4 regions of the Streptomyces sp. NPDC029151 genome follow, and region 4 is predicted to be linked to each of the others. Evidence: riboswitches for the same ligand, from Rfam matches in the RefSeq annotation. Region 4 holds a riboswitch; each other region holds the start of a gene.
The links. Region 4 has a riboswitch for cyclic di-AMP ahead of ACZ4VF_RS27195 (M23 family metallopeptidase). Riboswitches for the same ligand answer to the same signal wherever they lie in the genome.
Positions count from the first base shown of each region.

Region 1 (5,236 bases), on a different contig from region 4:
GCCTGGACCAGGCCGGAGCAGTCGAAGGCGTTCGGGCCGGTCGCGCCCCATACGTAGGGGCTGCCGAGCTTGCCGTAGGCGTAGGCGACGGCCGCCGCAGCGCGTGCCGTGGGGGCCGGTGCGGACCCGGCCCGCTCCAGCGGCTCCCTGGGGTCCGTGGCCGACCGGGAGGCGTGCGCCCCGCCCGTGCCGCCGGCACCGGTGACCTCCGTCCGCTGCCGCGGAGTCAGCCGCGCCAGCAGCCGCCGGGCCTCGTCCAGTTTGCCGGTGACGGTCTTCTTCTGCCGGTTCAGCTCCGCCTGCCGGGACCGCAGCGACCTCAGTTCGATGCGCGCGGCACCGCGCAACCGCTCGATCTCCCGCAGCTGCCGGCGCACCCGTGAGACCGCGGCGGCCTGCCGGTCACCGGCCCGCTCGGCGAACGCGGCGCCGTCCAGGTACCGGTCCGGGTCACTGGAGAGGGCGAGTTGCCAGGCCGGGTCGATGCCGCCGTCCCGGTACTGCGCCGCCGCGAACGAACCCAGCACCTCCCTGGCCGAGTCGAGCTTCGTCCGCTCGCGGGCCGTCTCGTCCTGGAGCGTGGTCAGCCGCCGCTGGGCCGCGTCCGCCTTCTCCTTCGTCCCGTTGTACTTCTCCGTGGCGGCCTCGGCCTCCCGGTACAGCGTGTCCACCTTGGCCTTCACCTGCGCCGGCGTCGGCTGCGGCTCGGCGTGCCCCGTCCCGTCGAAGGCCGTCGCGGCGGCCGCGCCCGCCAGGGCGAGCGTGGCGGCCGTCCGGGCCGTATGACCGCTGAGCGGGCGCTGCGGGGGCTTGCGGTGGGATGCCACCTGGACCGTCACGTCCTTCCGTACGTCTCCTGCGACCGAGCGGTCGGTACGCTCCGCGGCGGCCCGCACAGGGGGAGCGGGCCGCCGCGGGGCCTTTCTCGGCGGTGGTGGCCGACTGCCGCCGCCGGTCCGGCGGCGGTGGGGAGAGCCGGTCACCTGGGGGAGGACGGTAGGCCGGAGAGTGACGGCTTGGTAACGGACTGTACGGAACTGGTGCGGACGGACCGTGAAGTGACCGGATGTGTCCGCGTCCGCGGGCGGCAGTCGTCGCCTTTACAGAGCGTGGTGACCGAAGGGCGGAAAGTGGGACTGCCGTGGGTCGTGGGGTGCTATGGGGCGGATATATGCAATATTCCGGCCCGATGGAGGAGGGCCGGTGGCTCACGGTTAGGCTCCGGCCCCATGGACGCACTCATCCATCTCTTCGTCGGCCTGCACATCATCGGTATCGCCGCGCTGCTCGGCGGTTTCCTCACCCAGGTGAAGGCGATGGGCCAGGGCGCGGCCCGGTTCGTGCCCGGGATGCTGCACGGCGCACTGACCATGCTGGTCACCGGCGTGGCCCTCGTCGGACTCGACCAGGCCGACGACCACCACGTCAACAACATCAAGATCGGCGTGAAGCTGGCGCTGCTGATCGTGATCCTCGGCCTGGTCTACGTGAAGCGCGACGAGGAACGGATCGACAAGGGCCTCTTCGGGCTGGTCGGCCTGCTCACCACGGCCAACGTCTTCATCGCCGTCCTCTGGGCCTGATCCCCGGCGCGCCCCCGTCTCAGCCCGGCCGCACCACGCTGTGGACGGCCGGCTCGCCGGTGCCCGACACCGGCTCCTCGCGGACGTACGCGCCCGGCCTGGGTGCGTGGATCATCATGCCGTCGCCCGTGCAGAGCCCGACATGGCGGGCGTCGTCGTGGAAGAAGACGAGGTCACCGGGGCGGGCGTCGGCCGGCGCGACCGGTGTCCCGGCGCCGGCCTGCTCGCGGACGGTGCGCGGCAGCGTGACGCCGGCCGACTTCCAGGCGGCCTGGGTGAGGCCCGAGCAGTCGTAGGAGTCCGGACCCGCCGCACCCCACACGCACGGCTTGCCGAGCTGGGCGCGGGCGAACGCGATGGCCTTCCTGGCCTTGGTCGCGTACGTCCCCGAGGGCGCGGCGGTGGCCTGGACGATGCGCTCGGACAGCAGCACGCGCGCGTGAGCGAGTTTCCTCTGCACGGCGGCCTTGGCCGCCTTGGGGCCGGAGTCGGTGTCCTGCGCGGTGGCGGGAGCGGAGGCCGCCGTCGCGGTGTGGGGGACGTGAGCGGCTTCGGCGGCCCGGGCGACGGTCCGGGCGGGCCGAGTGGGCGGGGCGGCCGGTACGGCGTCGGGGGAGGCGGTGAGGGCGCCGGCTCCCACGGGCGCGAGGGGGGCCGTGTCCGGCACGGGCGGGGCGGCGGGCGTGGCGCGGACGGGCGGCGTGAGAGCCGTACCCCCGGTGCGCGTGGTTCCGCCGGCGAGCGCGGTCCCCGCGGGCGTGGCCCCTCCCGCCGTGGCGCGGCCGTCCTCGTCCCGGCCCGTGCCCCGCTGGGCCGGGATCATGCCGCGCAGGCTGGGAATGGCGCGGTGCTGGGCGCGCCGGGCTACCTCGTCCCGGAGCCGCTGAAGACTGTCAGCGCCCCCAGGGCGGGGAACATCGGCCCCGGCCGCCCCGACGCCCTCCGCGGTCCGGTCGCCCCGCGCACCCCGCCCGGCCCGGCGCTCGGCCCGCTCGGTCCCGCGCCCTGCCGACTCGGCCTGCTCGGTCCACCCGGTCCCGCGCTCGGTCCGTTCGGCACGTCCCTTCCCCCGCTCACCCGGTCCGGTCCCGCGCTCCGCGCGTGCGGCCCCCCGGTCCGACCGTCCGCCCCACTCCCGGCCCGCGGCGGACGCCTCGGCCGCCGACTCCGCTCTGCGGTAGAGGTCCTCGATCTTGCGCTCGACCTCCTCCGGGCTCGGCCTGCCGTCACCGGCCGCCGGCGCGGCTTCGGCGGTCTGGGGCAGGACGGCCACGGAGGCGAGGGCGGCGGTGGCGAGGGCGGGGCCCGCGAGGGCGGGGGTGCGGATGCCCGCTCCCGGGGTTCCGCCGGGGCGCGGCTTGCGGTGCGACGCCAAGGGAGGCGACTCCTTCCCGTGCTGCCGCCTACCGGGTTAGCTGTCGGGTTCGGGCGGGATGCTCGGAAGGGTTGCCCTACGGCGTCGTCCCGGTGGGAGTCGGCCGATTCACCCCAGGATCGGTGGGTCCCCGGCTCCGGGCACCGTGCGGGGCGCGCCGGACTCGGCGGAGGCCGCGCGGCCCGGCGAGGTTCGCCGGAGAGGGGTCGTGCGGCCTGACGGCAACCTAGCCAACTCGTGTGTCTTCTGTGAAGGTTGGTGCGAGGTATGTCCGATACATTTCCGTGACCTTGGGGCGGTTTCATGTGTCCGTGACCGGGCGCTTCCCGTGCGTGAGCAGGGGAAAGGCGTCGCAGGGGCGAAGACGGACGCTTCGGCGAAGGCGGCGGGTTCCGGGGACGGCGACCGGTTGTCGGTGGGGCGCCCTAGACTCGGAGAGCGATGAGCAGCCTCTTTGACGACAGCTTCCTGGCGGACCTCCAGGCCCCTCGCGGGCGCGAGGAGGAGCCCCCGCCGCCGCCCGAGGACGATCACACTCCGGAGCAGGTTCCGGACGATCTGTTCGGTGGGAAGTTCGACGTGCCACCGGACCGGGACGCGTACTACCGCGACGGAGCCCCCCGCCCCGTGCTCGACCCGGCGGCACTCCTGGAGGGGCTCAACGAGAACCAGCGCGCCGCGGTCGTGCACGCCGGCTCCCCGCTGCTCATCGTCGCCGGCGCCGGCTCCGGCAAGACCCGGGTGCTGACCCACCGCATCGCGTACCTGCTCGCGGAGCGGAACGCCCATCCGGGCCAGATCCTCGCGATCACCTTCACCAACAAGGCCGCGGGCGAGATGAAGGAGCGTGTCGAGCAGCTCGTCGGCCCGCGCGCGAACGCGATGTGGGTGATGACCTTCCACAGCGCGTGCGTGCGCATCCTGCGCCGGGAGAGCAAGAAGCTCGGCTTCACCTCGTCCTTCTCGATCTACGACGCCGCCGACAGCAAGCGCCTGATGGCCCTGGTCTGCCGCGACCTGGACCTCGACCCCAAGCGCTTCCCGCCCAAGTCGTTCAGCGCCAAGATCAGCAACCTGAAGAACGAGCTGATCGACGAGGAGGACTTCGCCGCCCAGGCCACGGACGGCTTCGAGAAGACCCTCGCCCAGGCCTACGCCATGTACCAGTCGCGGCTGCGCGAGGCGAACGCGCTGGACTTCGACGACCTGATCATGACGACGGTCAACCTGCTGCGCGCCTTCCCGGACGTCGCCGAGCACTACCGCCGCCGCTTCCGGCACGTCCTGGTGGACGAGTACCAGGACACCAACCACGCCCAGTACGCGCTCGTGCGTGAGCTCGTCGGCACCGGCGAGCGCGCCGCGGAGGACGCCGACACCCCGCCCGGCGAGTACGACGTTCTGCCCGCCGAACTCTGCGTCGTGGGTGACGCGGACCAGTCGATCTACGCCTTCCGGGGCGCGACGATCCGCAACATCCTCCAGTTCGAGGAGGACTACCCGGACGCGACGACGATCCTGCTGGAGCAGAACTACCGCTCCACGCAGACCATCCTGTCCGCCGCCAACGCGGTCATCGAGCGCAACGAGTCCCGCCGCCCGAAGAACCTGTGGACCAACGCCGGCCAGGGCGCCCGGATCACCGGGTACGTCGCCGACACCGAGCACGACGAGGCCCAGTTCGTCGCCGAGGAGATAGACCGGCTGGTCGACGCGGGCGACGCGCGCGCGGGAGACGTCGCCGTCTTCTACCGCACCAACGCCCAGTCCCGTGTCTTCGAAGAGGTCTTCATCCGCGTCGGCCTGCCCTACAAGGTCGTCGGCGGGGTCCGCTTCTACGAGCGCAAGGAGGTCCGGGACGTCCTGGCCTACCTGCGCGTCCTCGCCAACCCGGAGGACTCGGTGCCGCTGCGCCGCATCCTCAACGTGCCCAAGCGGGGCATCGGCGAGCGCGCGGAGGCGATGATCGACGCCCTCTCCCAGCGCGAGAAGATCAGCTTCCCGCAGGCCCTGAAGCGGGTGGACGAGGCGTACGGCATGGCCGCGCGCTCCACCAACGCGGTGAAGCGGTTCAACACCCTGATGGAGGACCTGCGCACCATCGTGGAGTCCGGCGCGGGTCCGGCGACCGTCCTGGAGGCGGTCCTCGAACGCACCGGCTACCTGGCCGAGCTGCAGGCCTCCACCGACCCGCAGGACGAGACCCGCATCGAGAACCTCCAGGAACTCGCCGCCGTGGCCCTGGAGTTCGAGCAGGAGCGCGGTGAGGACGAGCAGA
Region 1 is NZ_JBVHWQ010000004.1:404,379-409,614, reverse strand. Features, by position in the region: gene ACZ4VF_RS18340 (C40 family peptidase) at 1-827, opposite strand, end outside; gene ACZ4VF_RS18335 (hypothetical protein) at 1,230-1,583, shown strand; gene ACZ4VF_RS18330 (C40 family peptidase) at 1,603-2,958, opposite strand; cyclic di-AMP (ydaO/yuaA leader) riboswitch at 2,969-3,137, opposite strand; gene pcrA (DNA helicase PcrA) at 3,400-5,236, shown strand, end outside.
Region 1: another riboswitch for cyclic di-AMP. It lies ahead of ACZ4VF_RS18330 (C40 family peptidase); the one in region 4 lies ahead of ACZ4VF_RS27195 (M23 family metallopeptidase).

Region 2 (5,236 bases), on a different contig from region 4:
GACATCACGCTGTACGTGAACTCGCCGGGCGGCTCGTTCGACGCCATGACGGCGATCTACGACACGATGCGGTACGTCACCTGTGACGTCGTCACCTACTGCCTGGGCCAGGCCGCCGCCTCGGCCGCGGTGCTGCTCGCGGCCGGCACCCCGGGCAAGCGGTTCACCCTTCCGGGTGCACGCATGGTGATCGAGCAGCCCGCGCTGCCCGAACCGGTGCGCGGCCAGCCCAGCGACCTGCTCCTCCAGGCCGAGGAGTTGACCCGGACCCGGGAGACGCTCCGCGAGATGCTCGTCCGGCACACAGGGCGCACGGCCGAGCAGGTCGACGCGGACCTGGAGCGTGACCTGATCCTGGACGCCGCCGGAGCCGTCGCCTACGGTCTGGTGGACGGCATCGTGCCCAGCCGCCGGGACACGCCCGGCGCACCGGGCGCGAGGTGAGCCGGCCGTGCTGCCGGACCTTCCGCCGCTGCCCGCCCTGACCCGCGCCGAGGGCGAGTTGGTCGACCGTTACCTGGAGGCGGTCGACCTGCTCGGCCGCATCAACCCGGCCCGCCCCGGGGGCACCTACCACGGACTGCGCGCGGCGCAGGCCCTGGTGCGCAAGGCGGCAGAGCTGCGCGACGCGCTCGCACTGATGCACCAGCGGGGCGAGACGGAGCTGCACGGGGACACGCTGGCACGGGCCCTGCGGGTGCTGGACGGTGAGCGCCGGGTCGCTCGCGTCGCGCTCCCGCCGGACGGCGCCGGCTGAGACGGACATCCGACCGGCCCGGGACACCCGGGCGTCGACGGGCGTCGTTCGGAGGGGAGTTGAAACGGCCCGAACGACGTACCGCCGACCGGTGTACATCCGGATCGTTTTCCGGGCCTCCCGAGTTGCGCGGCACGCGGGTTCGCGGGTCGCGTGGCGACGCTTCGCCCCAGGTCGGGGGCTACGTCCGGGAACTGACGGAGGCTCGAACAGAGCAGTGTCCACCCGAACGGGTGAGTGGTGAGTAACGCCACAAATCCCCGATTCCATTGGGATTTTCGGACAGGAGTGAGCCAAGATCCCTGTCTGACGACAAGCCCCCGCCACCGCGGCGGGGCGATCCGGGCGGACGCCGAGTCCTGCCGCCGCCCGGATGACCGGTCGACGGAGTGGATCGGCAGGAGTGGAGGACCCAAGCAAGACGGGTCGCCGGAACGGATGTTCGTCCGACACGGACGGGCGTGAGGTTCCGAGCAGCCCTTGGGGTGAAGCCGCGGCAACGCGGCCGGGCAACTTCGCCAGCCCGAATCCGACAGGTCATCCTTCACAGGCGGCTGACGAAGGGTTGCGCATGACTGCGCTCAATCGTGTCCCGTCGCTGATGGCCCGGGCCGGCACGGCCTCGGCTCTCACTCTCGCCGCCGTCGGCGGCTCGATCGTGGTGCCCGGTCTCGCAGGTGAGGCCTCGGCGGCGACCACGGCGACCAAAGCGCTGCGGATCGCGGCCTCCAAGAAGGGTGCCCCGTACGCCTGGGGAGCCACGGGGCCGCGCAGATTCGACTGCTCGGGGCTGACGCTCTACTCCTACAAGAAGGCCGGCAAGAAGCTGCCGCGCACCGCGGCGCAGCAGTACAACAAGACCCACCACATCTCCGCCCGCAGCCGCAAGGCGGGGGACCTGGTCTTCTTCCACTCGGGTTCGAACGTCTACCACGTCGGCATCTACGCCGGTCACGGGAAGATCTGGCACGCCCCGAAGACCGGCGACGTGGTGAAGCTCCAGAAGATCTGGACGAGGAGCGTCTGGTACGGCCGGGTCAGCTGACCCGTCCTCAGGCAAGGAGCGGCTCCAGCAGCAGGGCCGCTCCCAGGGCCGTCAGCGCCACCCCGGTGCCCGCCTCCAGCCCACGGGCGGCCCGGGGCCGGCGCAGCCGGCTGCCGAGGCGCTCCACCAGCAGGGCGACCAGCTGGAACCACAGCAGCGCCAGCACGCACACGATCAGCGCGAGCAGCAGGGTCCGCGGCAGGGCCTGGCTGCCCGCCGGCACGAACTGCGGCAGCAGGCTCAGGAAGGTCAGCGAGGCCTTCGGGTTGAGCACGTTGGTGACGAAGCCCTGCCGGAGCGGGTGGGCGGCTCCGGCCGCGGTCTCTCCGGGCGTCCCGGCGGGCCGCCGCAGCCCCCACAGGGTGCGTACGCCGAGCTGGAGCACGTAGGCGCCGCCCAGCAGCTGCAGGGCGCGGAACAGCGCGGGCACGGCGACCAGGACGGCCGCGACGCCGGCCACCGCCAGGGTCGTGTGCACCAGGAGCCCGCCGGCGATGCCGAGACCGCAGACCGCGCCGGCCCGGCGCGAGACGAGCGCGTGGCGTACGACCACGGCGAAGTCGGCGCCCGGCATGGCGACCAGGGCCGCGGCGATCCCGGTGAAGGCGATGAGCTGTGCGTCCATGCCGGCCAGCCTGCCGGGGAACAGCCTTCAGCAGGTATGTGGAATCAGCAGGGTGAGCCTTAAGCATTGCTTTAGCCTGAGCGCATGTACGACCCGACTCGGCTCGCCGCGCTGGTGGCCGTCGCGGAGGCCGGCTCGATCACCCGGGCCGCGGACCGGCTCGGCTACACGCCGCCCGCCCTCTCCCAGCAGCTGGCCAAGCTGGAGCGGGAGGCGGGGGCGGCGCTGCTGGTGCGCCACCACCGCGGGGCCCGGCTGACCGAGGCCGGGGAGGTCCTGGTGGCCCATGCCCGCCGGGTGCTGGACGAACTGGAGCGGGCCCGGCACGAACTGGCGCGGCTGACCGGTCTCACCGGCGGCGCGCTGCGGCTCGGCACGTTCCCGACGGCCGGGGTGCATCTCCTGCCGCCCGCGCTGAGCGCGTTCCGCCGGGCGCATCCCGACGTACGGCTCTCGGTGGCGGACTACGACCCGCCGTCCGGGGTCACCGCGGTGGCGGCCGGCGAGGTGGACCTGGCGCTCACCCACACCTACCATCCGGCGGAGCCCGTCCCGGTACCGGCGGCGGTGCGGCTGGAGCCGGTCCTGGTGGAGGAACTGGTGCTGGTGACGGCCCCGGGGCACGCCCTCGCCAGTGCCTCGGCCCGGCTGCCGCTGACGGAGCTGTCCGGACAGCCGCTGATCAGCATGGCGCCGCACCATGCGGCCCGGCGGGAGATCGAGGCCCTGCTCGCCGAGGCGGGTGCCACACCGGCGCTGCTGGTGCCGACCCCCGGTTATGCCGTGGTGTGCGCGCTGGTCAGTGCCGGGCTGGGGGTGGCCGTCGTACCGGAGATGGTGGCGCGGACCGCGACGACGCCGGTCGGGGTGCGGCCGCTGGAGGGCGGGCGGCTGCGGCGCACGATCTCGGTGGCGTACCGGGCGGACGAGACGAATCCGGCGGCGGACGCCTTCCGGGCGCTGCTGCGGGGGGCGTTCGGGCGGGCGGGGAGGAGCACGGGCGGCTGAGCCTGCCGTGTGCGCGGGCCACCGGTTCCCGGCGTGGGCCGACGCCTCGGGGACACTGCCGTGCGCGAGGTGTCCGGTGGGGCCCCGAAGCACCGGCGTGGCCCCGTGCGGGAGGGTTACGGCTCCGGCTGGCCCGCCGGGACCGGGGCGGCCGGGACGGTCCAGGGCAGTTCGATGGAGACCGTCTTGCCGCCCTCACGGGTGGGGCGGATGCGGAGTCTGCCGCCGCACTCCGCGGTGAGCCAGCGGATGATGACCATGCCGCGACCGTTGTCCTGCTGGACGGCGGCGGGCAGTCTCTTCGGGAAGCGGGGGTGGCTGTCCGTGACACCGATGCGCAGGTGTTCGTCATGGTGCAGCGCGATCTCGACCGTGAAGGTGGGTGACTGGCCGAAGGTGTGCTGTACGGCGTTCGTGGCGAGTTCGGAGACGATGAGCCGGACGGTGTCGGCCGTCTCGGTGTCCGAGGGCAGACCCCACTCCGCGAGGGTGCCGACGACGTAGGAGCGGGCGGCGGAGACCGAGGCGGGATCGCTCGGCAGAGTGACGGATGCTTCCAGGTGGTCTGCCATGGCGACGTCGTCCCTTTCCCACGGGACCGCGGTCCGACAGGCGGCGGGGGGTTCGAGTACGGTCCCGGACTGGTGCTTGTCCGCCAGACTGCCACCAACGGGCCGGTCACGGGGGGCGATCCACCAAGATATGCATATATCTGTCGCTCGAAGCGGTGAACTCTGCGACGGGAGACCGTATCGGGGCGGCCCGTCAGGAGTAAGGAGAAGCCCATGCAGAACGGTCCGGCGGTGCGGCGCCGCAAACTGGGCGCCGAGCTGCGCATGCTGCGTACCGGCGCCGGGCTCACGAGTGGTGAGGCCGCACGGCTGGTCGGCTGGCACCAGTCGAAGGTCAGCCGCATCGAGACGGGCTCCAGCGGCGTGAAACCGGCGGATCTGGAATTACTGCTGGACGCCTACGGGGTCCGGGACGGGCATCTGCGCGAGTTGCTGCTGATGCTGGCCGGGTCGGAGGACGCGGGCGGCCGGCACCGCTGGTGGCACGCCTACCGCGGGGTGCTGCCGCCCACGTACCGCGACTTCATCAGCCTGGAGTCGCAGGCCAGCGCGATGCGCACCCTGGAGACCACGGTCGTGCCGGGTCTGCTCCAGACGGCCGAGTACGCCCGCGCGGTGACCCGGGCGGCGGTGAAGGACCTGGACGAGGACCGCCTGGACACGCTGGTGGAGGTGCGGCTCGCCCGGCAGGACGTGCTCCGCTCGGACCCGCCGCTGGTGCTGAGCGCCGTACTGGACGAGGCGGTGCTGCGGCGCGAGGTCGGTGGTCCGGAGGTGATGGCGCGGCAACTGGAGCGGCTGATGGAGGCCGCGCGGCTGCCCCAGGTACGGCTCCAGGTGCTGCCGTTCGCCGCGGGGGCACATGTCGGCCTCACCGGGCCTTTCGTTATTTTCTCATTTCCGAGCACTTCTGATCTGGACGTAGTTGTTCTCGACCAGTTGACGAGTAGCCTCTACCTGGAACGGAAAGAAGACCTCATGGCCTACTCGGAGGCCTTCGACATCCTTCGGTTCCACGCCCTTTCCCCCGAGGACTCGTTGGACTACATCGCCGGAATAGGTGACGGCGCGTAAGGAGGCACCATGACCGCTCTGCCTCGGAACGTCCCTGCCAGTACCGACCTGCTCCATGTGCGCTGGCTGCGCAGCAGCCACAGCACGGGAGCCAACAACTGCGTGGAGACGGCACGGCCGCGCTCCGGCCCCGCGGCCGGACTGCTCGCCGTGCG
Region 2 is NZ_JBVHWQ010000003.1:635,183-640,418, forward strand. Features, by position in the region: gene ACZ4VF_RS15850 (ATP-dependent Clp protease proteolytic subunit) at 1-444, shown strand, start outside; gene ACZ4VF_RS15855 (hypothetical protein) at 452-757, shown strand; cyclic di-AMP (ydaO/yuaA leader) riboswitch at 1,175-1,325, shown strand; gene ACZ4VF_RS15860 (C40 family peptidase) at 1,329-1,802, shown strand; gene ACZ4VF_RS15865 (LysE family translocator) at 1,810-2,427, opposite strand; gene ACZ4VF_RS15870 (LysR family transcriptional regulator) at 2,512-3,435, shown strand; gene ACZ4VF_RS15875 (ATP-binding protein) at 3,552-4,007, opposite strand; gene ACZ4VF_RS15880 (helix-turn-helix domain-containing protein) at 4,221-5,081, shown strand; gene ACZ4VF_RS15885 (DUF397 domain-containing protein) at 5,091-5,236, shown strand, end outside.
Region 2: another riboswitch for cyclic di-AMP. It lies ahead of ACZ4VF_RS15860 (C40 family peptidase); the one in region 4 lies ahead of ACZ4VF_RS27195 (M23 family metallopeptidase).

Region 3 (5,236 bases), on a different contig from region 4:
CCTCGGCGGCGAAACGGCGGATGCCCCGCTCGCGCGCGACGGCCGCGATGTGCTCCAGCAGCGCGGAGGCGACCCCGCGGCCCTGATGGGCGTCCTGCACCAGGAAGGCGACCTCGGCCTCGTCGGCGGGCGCGGACGCGGGCAGCCCGTCCGTGCCGATGCGGTCATAGCGTACGGTGGCGATGAACTCGCCGCCGATGGTGGCCGCGAGTCCCACCCGGTCCACAAAGTCGTGGTGCGTGAAGCGGTGGACGTCCTTGGCGGAGAGCCGTGGGTACGGCGCGAAGAAGCGGTAGTACTTCGACTCGTCCGAGACCTGCTCGTAGAAACTGACCAGGCGGTCGGCGTCATCGATGGTGATGGGACGGATGCGCGCGGTACCACCGTCGCGCAGCACCACGTCCGCCTCCCAGTGGGCGGGGTACTGGTGCCGGTCCTGCCGGTCCGCCGAGGTCTGCATGGGCCCCAGAGTACGGCTCGCGTACGACAACGGCGCGAGGCAGTCTGTGGGGGACGGGAGAGCCGGACCGAGGCCGCGGTCCGGCGCCACACCGAGAGGGGACGCGGGTCCTCTCCGGGCACGCTTCACGATATGGGAAACTGGTCTAGACAACCCTGAACACCGAAGGGCAGCAACACATGGCTGAGCGCCGCGTCAACGTCGGCTGGGCCGAGGGCCTCCACGCCCGCCCCGCCTCCATCTTCGTCCGAGCCGCCACGGCCACAGGCGTCCCGGTGACGATCGCCAAGGCCGGGGGCAACCCCGTCAACGCGGCCTCCATGCTGGCCGTCCTGGGCCTGGGCGCCCAGGGCGGCGAGGAGATCGTCCTCGCCTCCGACGCCGAGGGCGCGGACGCCGCCCTCGACCGTCTGGCCAAGCTGGTCTCCGAGGGCCTGGAAGAGCTGCCCGAGACCGTCTGACCGAGCCGTCGCGCAGAGCGCCGGAGCCGCTTCGCCTTTCGGGGCGGGGCGGCTTCGTCGTATCCGCGGGCAGCCCAGGATTCGCGCCGTCCGTGTGCCGTCTATTTACGGGGGCGGGCAGTGCCATAATTCCGGGTGCGATTCCGGGTGCGATAAACAAGGGCAGCGGAAACACCCCCGCCCGGAAATGCATCCTCTTTGTATACGGCGCCCGTGTTAATCCCGCGAACCGGACGTGTGTACGGGGTGTTGCGAAGTCCTCACACGCTCGGCGGCCCCGGCAAAGCGCAGTCGACGGGCGCCCGTCGCCCGCTCGGCGTGCAGCGTCGTGAGCGCCCGCGCGCGCTCGGCGTCCCCGCGCGCCACCGCGTCCACGATCGCCCCGTGCTCGGTCCAGGACGCCACAGGGCTCTTCGGTGCCTCCACCGTGTACATCCAGGCGATCTTGTGCCGCAGCTGCGTGAGCATGGAGGTCAGCGAGGGGCTGCCACAGGCCTGGGCGAGCGTCTCGTGGAACCAGCCGCCCAGCGACCGGAGATCCTCGCTGCCGCCCCTCCTGGCCCGCTCCTGACCCAGCCGGACCAGGCCGCGCAGCACCTTCAGATGGGCCTCGGTCCGCCGCTGGGCGGCCCGGGCGGCGGCCAGCGGCTCCAGCAGCATCCGCATCTCCAGCAGGTCGGCGGCCTCCTGCTCGGTCGGCTCGGCCACGCACGCGCCCGCGTGCCGGCGCGTCACGACGAACCCCTCGGCCTCCAGGGTCCGCAGGGCCTCGCGCACGGGGACGCGCGAGACGCCGTACCGGCGGGCCAGGACCTCCTCGGTGAGCCGGCTGCCGCGCCCGTGAACGCCGGCGACGATGTCGTCCCGGATCGCCGTGCACACCGAGTGCGCCGGAATACGCATGACCGACCTCCGCCTCAATCCCCGTGAAACGTCGACGATAGACGTGTACGCCGACGATGGACGCGTGTTCCGTGACTCTATTCCAATGAGCCGGAATTTCCGACGGCAGGCGGTCATCCATGGATATTTTTTGGTCAGCGCACCCGGCGGACACCCCGAAAAACGGCGAAAGCCCCGGCGGTGAGCCGGGGCTTTCGACAGCCGTTTCGGTGGCGTCAGATGTGCACGCCGTGCCCGCGGAGGTAGGCGACCGGGTCGACGTCCGAGCCGTACTCGGGGCTCGTACGCGCCTCGAAGTGCAGGTGCGGGCCGGTGACGTTGCCGGTGGCGCCGGACAGGGCGATCTGCTGGCCCGGGACGACCTTCTGGCCCACCGTGACGCCGATGGACGACAGGTGCCCGTACTGGGTGTACATGCCGTCGGCCATCCGGATCACGACCTGGTTGCCGTACGCGCCGCCCCAGCCGGTGGAGACGACCGTGCCCGAACCCACCGCGTGGACGGCCGTGCCGCTGGCCGCGTGGAAGTCGATGCCGGTGTGCGAGCCGGAGGACCACAGGGAGCTGCTGGCCTGGTAGGCGGTGGAGACGTACGAGTGAGCGATCGGGGCGACGAAGGTGTTCAGCAGCTTGCGCTCCGCCTCGCGGGCGGCACGGGCCTTGGCCGCCCGCACCTCCTCGGCCCGCTTGGCGGCGGCCTTCGCCGCGGCCTCCCGGGCCGCCTTCTGCTCGGCGGCCTGCTGCTGGGCGGCGGCCTGCGCGTCGATCTGCTCGGGGACGTCCTCGGTCATGGTGAGGACGGGGACGAGGCCGGTCTGCTCCGCGGAGTTCTCGGCGGCGAGCGCCGGGGAGGCGGCGAGGGTGCCGATGACGCCGGTGGTGGTGAGGGCCGCGACGCCGGCCGCCTGAGCCGTGGTCCGCTTGACCCGGCCGGGCTTGCGGTGCTTCCCGGTGGCGCACATGAACGCCATGAAGTGGCTGGTCCTTTCCTTCCCTCTCGCCTACCGGGTTAGCTGACGGGTTCGGAGCAGGAAGGTCTCCTACGGGCCCCCTCGCAGCCGCGCGGGCGCCCGATTCACCCCAGGGACGGTGGGTCCCCGGCTCCCCTGGCTCGCGCCGTACGGGGACTCGGCGATGACTGTCCGGTGCCGCGGATGCGGCGCACTGCCTGACGAACAGCCCGGACGACGCTACGGCCGCGCGCTTTCAATCCTCAAACGGATCCGGGTTTTTGTAGCGCATCCCACAGGGCAGACAGGCAACCTCCGCCCCAAAACGGGCATCTGAGGGAACGAGTGGAACAGTGTGGGCCCTGGCGACACTCAGGTCGCCAGGGCCCACGCGCGCGTGCCGCTACTCGGCCGCCACCACGGTCACTTCACCGATGCCGAGCGCCTCCACCGGCGCCTTGATCTGCGCGGCGTCGCCGACGAGGACGGTCACCAGGCGGTCCACCGGGAAGGCGTTCACGACGGCCGCCGTGGCCTCCACCGTGCCCGTGGCGGCCAGCTGCTGGTACAGCGTCGCCTGGAAGTCGTCGGGCAGGTGCTGCTCGACCTGGTCGGCCAGCGTGCTCGCGACGGCCGCCGCGGTCTCGTACTTCAGCGGCGCCACACCGACGAGGTTCTGCACGGCGACGTCCCGCTCGGCGTCGGTCAGGCCCTCCGCCGCGACGGTCCGCAGCACCTTCCACAGGTCGTCCAGCGCCGGGCCGGTGTTCGGCGTGTCCACGGAGCCGCTGATGGCGAGCATCGCCGCACCCGTGCCGTCCGGCGCGGACCTGAGGACCTGCCCGAAGGAGCGCACGCCGTAGGTGTAGCCCTTCTCCTCGCGCAGGACGCGGTCCAGGCGGGAGGTGAGGGTGCCGCCGAGGCAGTACGTGCCGAGCACCTGGGCGGGCCACACGCGGTCGTGCCGGTCGGGACCGATCCGGCCGATGAGCAGCTGCGTCTGGACCGCGCCGGGCCGGTCCACGATGACCACGCGCCCGGTGTCGTCGGCGGTCACCGGCGGCACCGGCCGGGGCTCGCCCGGGGTGCCGGTCCAGGCGCCCAGGGTGTCGCCGAGCAGCTCGTCCAGGTCGATGCCGGTCAGGTCGCCGACGACGACCACGGTGGCCGTGGCGGGCCGCACATGGCGGTCGTAGAAGGCGCGCACGGCCGCCGCGTCGATCTTCTCGACCGTCTCCTCGGTGCCCTGGCGCGGCCGGGACATGCGCGAGGTGGCCGGGAACAGCTCCTTGGACAGTTCCTTGGCGGCGCGGCGGGCGGGGTTGGCCAGCTCGTGCGGGATCTCGTCCAGGCGGTTGCGGACGAGCCGCTCGACCTCGCTCGGGGCGAAGGCGGGCGCGCGCAGGGCGTCGGCGAGCAGGCCGAGGCCCTTGGCCAGACGGGAGGCCGGGACCTCCAGGCCGAGCCGGACGCCGGGGTGGTCGGCGTGGGCGTCCAGGGTGGCGCCCGCACGCTCCAGCTCGGCCGCGAACTCCTCCGCGGAGTGCTTGTCGGTGCCCTCGGAGAAGGCCCGCGCCATGATCGTGGCGACGCCGTCCAGGCCGGCCGGCTCGGCGTCCAGGGGCGCGTCCAGCAGCACCTCGACGGCGACGACCTGCTGGCCGGGGCGGTGGCAGCGGAGCACGGTCAGGCCGTTGTCGAGCGTGCCGCGCTCGGGCGCCGGGAACGCCCACGGCCTGGCCTCGCCCGGCTGCGGCTGGGGGTGGAAGTCCATCGTGGCGAGCTGGGTCACTTGGCCGTCTCCTCGTTCTCGGTCTCGTCGCGGCCCGCCTCCACGGTCGCCTCCTGCTCCGGGTCCTCCGGAACCCCGGCGTCCGGGACTGCCTCCGGGGACTTCGGCTCGTAGACGAGGACCGCGCGGTTGTCGGGCCGCAGACGGGCCCCCGCGACCTCCTTGACCTCCTCCGGCGTCACGTCCAGGACGCGGTCGACGGCGGTCAGGGCGAGCTGCGGGTCGCCGAACAGGACGGCGTACCGGCACAGTTCGTCGGCGCGGCCGGCGACCGTGCCGAGCCGGTCGAGCCACTCGCGCTCCAGCTGGGCCTGGGCGCGCTCCATCTCCTCGGGCGTGGGGCCCTCCGCGGCGAACCGGGCGAGCTCCTCGTCGATGGCGCTCTCGATGACGGGCACCTCGACGTCACCGGAGGTCTTCACGTCCAGCCAGCCCATGGAGGGCGCGCCGGCCAGGCGCAGCAGGCCGAAGCCGGCCGCGACGGCCGTACGGTCGCGGCGCACGAGCCGGTTGTACAGGCGGGAGGACTCGCCGCCGCCGAGGATGGTCAGGGCGAGGTCGGCCGCGTCGCACGCGCGCGTGCCGTCGTGCGGGAGCCGGTAGGCGGCCATCAGGGCGCGTGCCGGTACCTCCTCCACGACGACCTCGCGCTTCTGCTCGCCGATGACGT
Region 3 is NZ_JBVHWQ010000001.1:1,821,484-1,826,719, forward strand. Features, by position in the region: gene ACZ4VF_RS07200 (bifunctional acetate--CoA ligase family protein/GNAT family N-acetyltransferase) at 1-460, opposite strand, end outside; gene ACZ4VF_RS07205 (HPr family phosphocarrier protein) at 640-921, shown strand; gene ACZ4VF_RS07210 (GntR family transcriptional regulator) at 1,138-1,824, opposite strand; gene ACZ4VF_RS07215 (M23 family metallopeptidase) at 2,040-2,795, opposite strand; cyclic di-AMP (ydaO/yuaA leader) riboswitch at 2,808-2,968, opposite strand; gene ACZ4VF_RS07220 (M16 family metallopeptidase) at 3,178-4,566, opposite strand; gene ACZ4VF_RS07225 (M16 family metallopeptidase) at 4,563-5,236, opposite strand, start outside.
Region 3: another riboswitch for cyclic di-AMP. It lies ahead of ACZ4VF_RS07215 (M23 family metallopeptidase); the one in region 4 lies ahead of ACZ4VF_RS27195 (M23 family metallopeptidase).

Region 4 (5,236 bases):
GGACCTTCCCGGCCTTCACCAGCTCGTCCAGCGCGCCGATGATCTCCTCGACCGGCACCTCCGGCTGGTCGAAGTGGGTGTAGTAGAGGTCGATGTGGTCGGTGCCCAGGCGGCGCAGGGAGGCGTCGGCGGCGGCCTTGATGTTGGCGGCGGACAGCCCCTGGTACTCGGGGTGCTGGCTGACCTTGGTGGCGATCACGACGTCGGAGCGGTTGCCGCGGGCCTTGACCCACTTGCCGATGATCGTCTCGGACTCGCCGCCCTGGTTGCCCTCGATCCAGGCGGAGTAGGCGTCGGCGGTGTCGATGAAGTTGCCGCCGGCCGCCCGGTAGGCGTCCAGGACGGCGAAGGAGGTCTCCTCGTCGGCGGTCCAGCCGAAGACGTTGCCGCCCAGGGAGAGCGGGAAGACCTCGAGGTCGGAACGGCCGAGTGTGCGTAGTGACGTCATACGTCATGTCAACGCCGGCGGCGGATGATCGCATTCCGCCACCGGCGCCGGATTTCGGCGGAGAGGTCGCTCAGGGGGTGAGGCCCTTGCCGCGCAGCCACGCCATCGGGTCGATGCCGGTGGGCTGGCCGCCGGGGTGGACCTCCAGGTGCAGGTGCGGGCCGGTGACGTTGCCGGTGGCGCCGACCCGGCCGATGACCTCGCCGGTGGAGACCTTCTGGCCGGCCTTGACGCTGATCGAGGACTGGTGGCAGAACCACAGCTCGGTGCCGTCGTCCAGGGTGAGGATCGTGCGGTAGCCGTAGGCGCCGGCCCAGCCCGCCTCCGTGATCGTGCCGCTGTGGACCGCCTTGATCAGGGTGCCGGTGGGGGCGGCGAAGTCCAGGCCGGTGTGGTGGCCTGAGGACCACATCGAACCGGCCTGGCCGAAGGTCGAGGTGATCGTGTACGAGGAGGTCGGCAGCGTGTACTGCTCGGCCAGCTTGGCCAGCCGCTCCTGCTCGGCCTTCTTCGCGGCGGCGGCCTCCGCCTTCTCCTTGGCCGCGGCGGCCTTGGCGGCGGCCTGCTTCTCGGCCTTGGCGGCGGCGTCGGCGGCCTGCTTCTCGGCGGTGGCGAGGGCGAGGGCGGTGGCCTTGCTCTCGGCCTGGCCCTGCTGCTGCTCGGCCTGGGCCATGATCCGGTTGCGCAGGGCCTCGCCCGCGTCGGTGCTGTCCTCGCCGTCGGCGGTGGTCACGCCGACGCTGCTCAGCGCGGTGGTGCCGGCTTCGGTGGCCTGGGTGCCGGCGGAGCCGTCGTCGAAGAGGGAGCCGACGGAGGGCAGGTCGGGCAGGGAGATGGAGACCGGCGGCTTGCCGGTGTTGGCGCTGGCCATGCCGCCCGCGCCGACCGCGGCGATGACGCCGACGCCGAGGACGGTGGAGCTGCGCGCGAAGCCGCCGCGCTGCTTGGCGACACGGTGCCGGCCGCGGACCGGGGCGACGGATTCCGCGGTGGGGTTCCACTCCTCCCACGGGCCCTCTTCGGCGCGGTGGGCGACGTAGGCGAACGTCTCATCGTCGCGCTGCGCCGGTATGAACGGGGCTTCGGGGACAGGCCGGTTGGACGCCACGCGGGCGTGCTCCTTTCCTTCCTCCGCCTACCGGGTTAGCTGACGGGTTCGGAGCAGGAAGGTCTCCTACGCGCGTATACCGGTCGTGAACTCCGTGAGTTCACGGTGGCATCCGCGTGATTCACCCCAGAATGGTGGTTCCCCGGCTCCCTTGCGGGATTCGGCGCGTGCGCACGGAGCCGCCTCTTGTGACGGCTGGGACGACCGCGCTGCGTTATCGAACGTTAATAGACCCGACAGTCACTTTCCAAGCCGTTCGACTTGATCATTAAGGTCTGCAACGGCGGATCTATCACCCATTACCCCGTCAAACCGGGCGAGTTGACCCGGTTTCGGCAGCATTCAGGAGTCACTTCGGGTTTTGATGGTGACTCAGATGTTATGCGCACGGCGCTCACCCACTCACCGTCGGTGACGTCCCGCAGGGGACGCCGTACGGCGAGCAGTGCCATGTCGTCGGTCATGCCGCCGCCGGAGTGCCGTCGCACCTCCGCCGCGAGCCGTTCGAGCAGCGCGGCCGGGCCGGGGAAGGTGCGCCCGGCGAGCCGCCGTTCGGGGTCGTAGAAGCGGCCGTGGGCGTCCCGGGCCTCGGACAGGCCGTCGGTGTACAGGAGCAGGGTGGCACCGCCGGGGAAGCCGGCCTCGGCGGCCCGGTCCGGCCACCGGCCCAGCCCCGCCATGCCGAGCGGCAGCGCGGGCTCGCCCGGGACCAGGACGTGCAGGGTGCCGTCGGCGTGCAGCAGCAGCGGCGGCGGGTGGCCGCGGTTGACGATCCGTACGACACCGTCGCCGTGCGGGAGTTCGGCGAGGACCGCCGTGGTGAACCCCTCGAAGGCGTCGATCCCGTCGCGCCGGGTGCCCTCGCGGGCCAGCGCCCGCTCCAGCCGCCCGGCCACCTCCTCCAGCGTCGCCTCCTGCTCGGCCGCCTCCCGGAACGCGCCGATCACCACGGCGACGGCGGCGACCGCGCCCATGCCCTTGCCGCGCACGTCCCCGACGACCAGGCGGACGCCGTGCGGGGTGTCCTGCACCGCGTACAGGTCGCCGCCGATGAACGCGTCCTGCCGTGCCGCCTCGTACCGGGCGGCGATCTCGAAGCCGCCGATCCGGGCGTCGGGGTCCGGCAGGACGGCCCGCTGGGCGGCCTCGGCGATCTCCCGGGCCGAGGCGAGCCTCCGGTCGCCGCGGCGGACGACCCGGTTGATGGCCACGGCCAGCAGGGCGACGGTGGCCACGGTCACCACGTCGGTGAGGGTGCCCACGGCCGGATGGGCCCCCGCGTCGGCGTGCACGGCGTAGGCGGCGGCGAGGGTGGCGAGACCGGTGAGCACGGTGGTGCGCAGTGAGGAGAGGGGCGCGGCGATCAGCGGGGCCGCGGTGAAGAACGGGACGGGGGTGAACTGCTGCGGGGTGAGCAGGCCGTACCCGATCCCGCAGGCGATCAGGAGGGCGGGCAGGGCGCGGGCCTGCGCACGCGGGCTCGGCCGGCGGCGGGCCCGCACCGGCACCGGCCCGCCGCCGAGGCCCGGGGCGGGCACGGGGTCACCGGGGAACCGGCCTCCCGCCCTGGCGTACGGGCTCTCCTCCACCTTTCCAGGGCGCACCGCGTGTCTCCCACATGTCCGACGTGCCTCCAGGTTTCCGGGCCCCGGAGCGGGCGGCTACCGCTGTGGACCGAAAGGGGTGTGCGAGCGGCCCCGCGGATGACGTACACTGGAGTCACAACGACGCGGGGTGGAGCAGCTCGGTAGCTCGCTGGGCTCATAACCCAGAGGTCGCAGGTTCAAATCCTGTCCCCGCTACTGAAGGCTCAGGGCCCGGAATCCCCAGGATTCCGGGCCCTGAGTCGTTCCTGGCCCCCGGCGCCCACAACGCGGCCGGTCGCGGGCGCCCAGGCGCTCACAGCAGGTGGGCGTTCGGCGCCTTGGCGAGATCCTCCAGCTCGGCGAGCACGACCACCTGCGCGCCCGCGGCGGTGAGCACGCCCGTGCCGTCGGCCGAGGCGACGAACGTGTCGGGTTCGCGCCAGGCGGTGACCACCCGGCGCACCCCCGCCCGCAGGATCAGCTCGGCACACGGCGCCGGACGCGACGCACGGCGGGCGCACGGCTCCAGGCTGCTGTACACGGTGGCGCCGGCCAGCCGGGGCTCGCCCGGACCGATCTTGGCGAGGGCCGCCTCCTCCGCGTGGACCGCGGGATCGGCGCCCTCGCGCGAGTGCCCGCGGGCCAGCTCCGTACCGTCGGCGGCGACCACGACCGCGCCGACGCTGAACGCCGTCTCCGAGGGCGGGCACAGCGCGGCGAGCTCGCAGGCGGTGCGCAGCCAGTGGCGGTCGGCGGCGGTGGACAGCGGGCCGGCGCCGGGGGCGGTGGGCACGTACCGCATGAGGACGACGTCCTCGATCCGGCGGGTGTCGAGCAGGCGCAGGCGTCCGGCCTGGTAGCCGCCGGGTCCGAACAGGCGCGGGGCCGCCGGGTCCCCGACGAACAGCGGGGCGAGCACCAGCTGCAGCTCGTCGGCGAGGCCCTGGTGCAGGAGCTGGGTGTGGACCGTTCCGCCGCCCTCGACCATCAGGCGCCCGACGCCGCGCTCGTCGTGCAGATGTTCCAGCAGGGCCCGCCAGTCGAGGGCGGGGCCGAGCGGGACGACGTCCGCGGTGCGCCCCAGGAGGCGGGCGGCCCGCTCGGCGCCCCGGTCGGTGCTGTAGACGAGCTTCTCGCCGCCGGTGTGCCAGAAGTTGGCCTCCGGGTCGAGGTCGCCGGTGGCGGTGACGGTGACCTTCAGCGGGTACTCCGCCCTGCCCTCGGCCACCCGGGCCGCGCGCCGCTCGGCGGAGTTGACCAGCAGGCGGGGGTTGTCGGCGCGGATCGTGCCGGCGCCGACGAGGATGGCGTCGGCGCCGGCCCGTACCGCGTCGACCCGGTCGAAGTCGGCCGGGCTGGACAGCAGGAGCCGCTCGGGGCCGGTGTCGTCCAGGTAACCGTCGAGGGAGACGGCGGCGGACAGCAGCACGTAGGGCAGGGGCATCGGCGCCCTCTCTTCCGGAGGCGGACGGCTTGATTCAGCTTGGTTCAGCTTGGTCAGCTTGGTTCAATTTTTAAACAAACCTACACTGGCGGCATGACGACCCGCTGGCTCACCCCCGAGGAGCAGCGCGCCTGGCGCGCCTACATCGCCGCCTCCCGCCTCCTGGAGGACGCGATCGACCGGCAGCTCCAGCAGGAGGGCGGCATGCCGCACCTGTTCTACTCGGTGCTGGCCAACCTCTCCGACGCGCCCGGGCACCGGCTGCGCATGACCGATCTCGCCGAGACGCTGAAGATCACGCGTAGCCGGCTGACGTACGCGGTGACCCGGCTGGAGCGGGACGGCCTGGTGCGCCGGGAGGACTGCCACCGGGACAAGCGCAGCTCGCTCGCGGTGCTGACGGACGAGGGGGCGGCCGTACTGGAGCGTACGGCACCCGGGCACGTAGAGACGGTCCGCTCGCTGCTGTTCGACCGGCTGACCGAGGAACAGGTGGGGCAGCTGGAGGAGATCTGCACGGGTATCGCGCGGGGGCTGCAGGGCCAGAACCCCGAGTCCGGCACCGACGACGTGCCCTGGCGACGCCGCTCGTCCTGCCCGTCCTCACCGCCCACGGCCCCCTGAGGCACCGCGCACCCGCCCGGCTCACT
Region 4 is NZ_JBVHWQ010000008.1:22,239-27,474, forward strand. Features, by position in the region: gene ACZ4VF_RS27190 (aldo/keto reductase) at 1-448, opposite strand, end outside; gene ACZ4VF_RS27195 (M23 family metallopeptidase) at 519-1,556, opposite strand; cyclic di-AMP (ydaO/yuaA leader) riboswitch at 1,566-1,732, opposite strand; gene ACZ4VF_RS27200 (PP2C family protein-serine/threonine phosphatase) at 1,856-3,160, opposite strand; tRNA gene ACZ4VF_RS27205 (tRNA-Met) at 3,285-3,358, shown strand; gene ACZ4VF_RS27210 (dihydrofolate reductase family protein) at 3,456-4,586, opposite strand; gene ACZ4VF_RS27215 (MarR family winged helix-turn-helix transcriptional regulator) at 4,680-5,210, shown strand.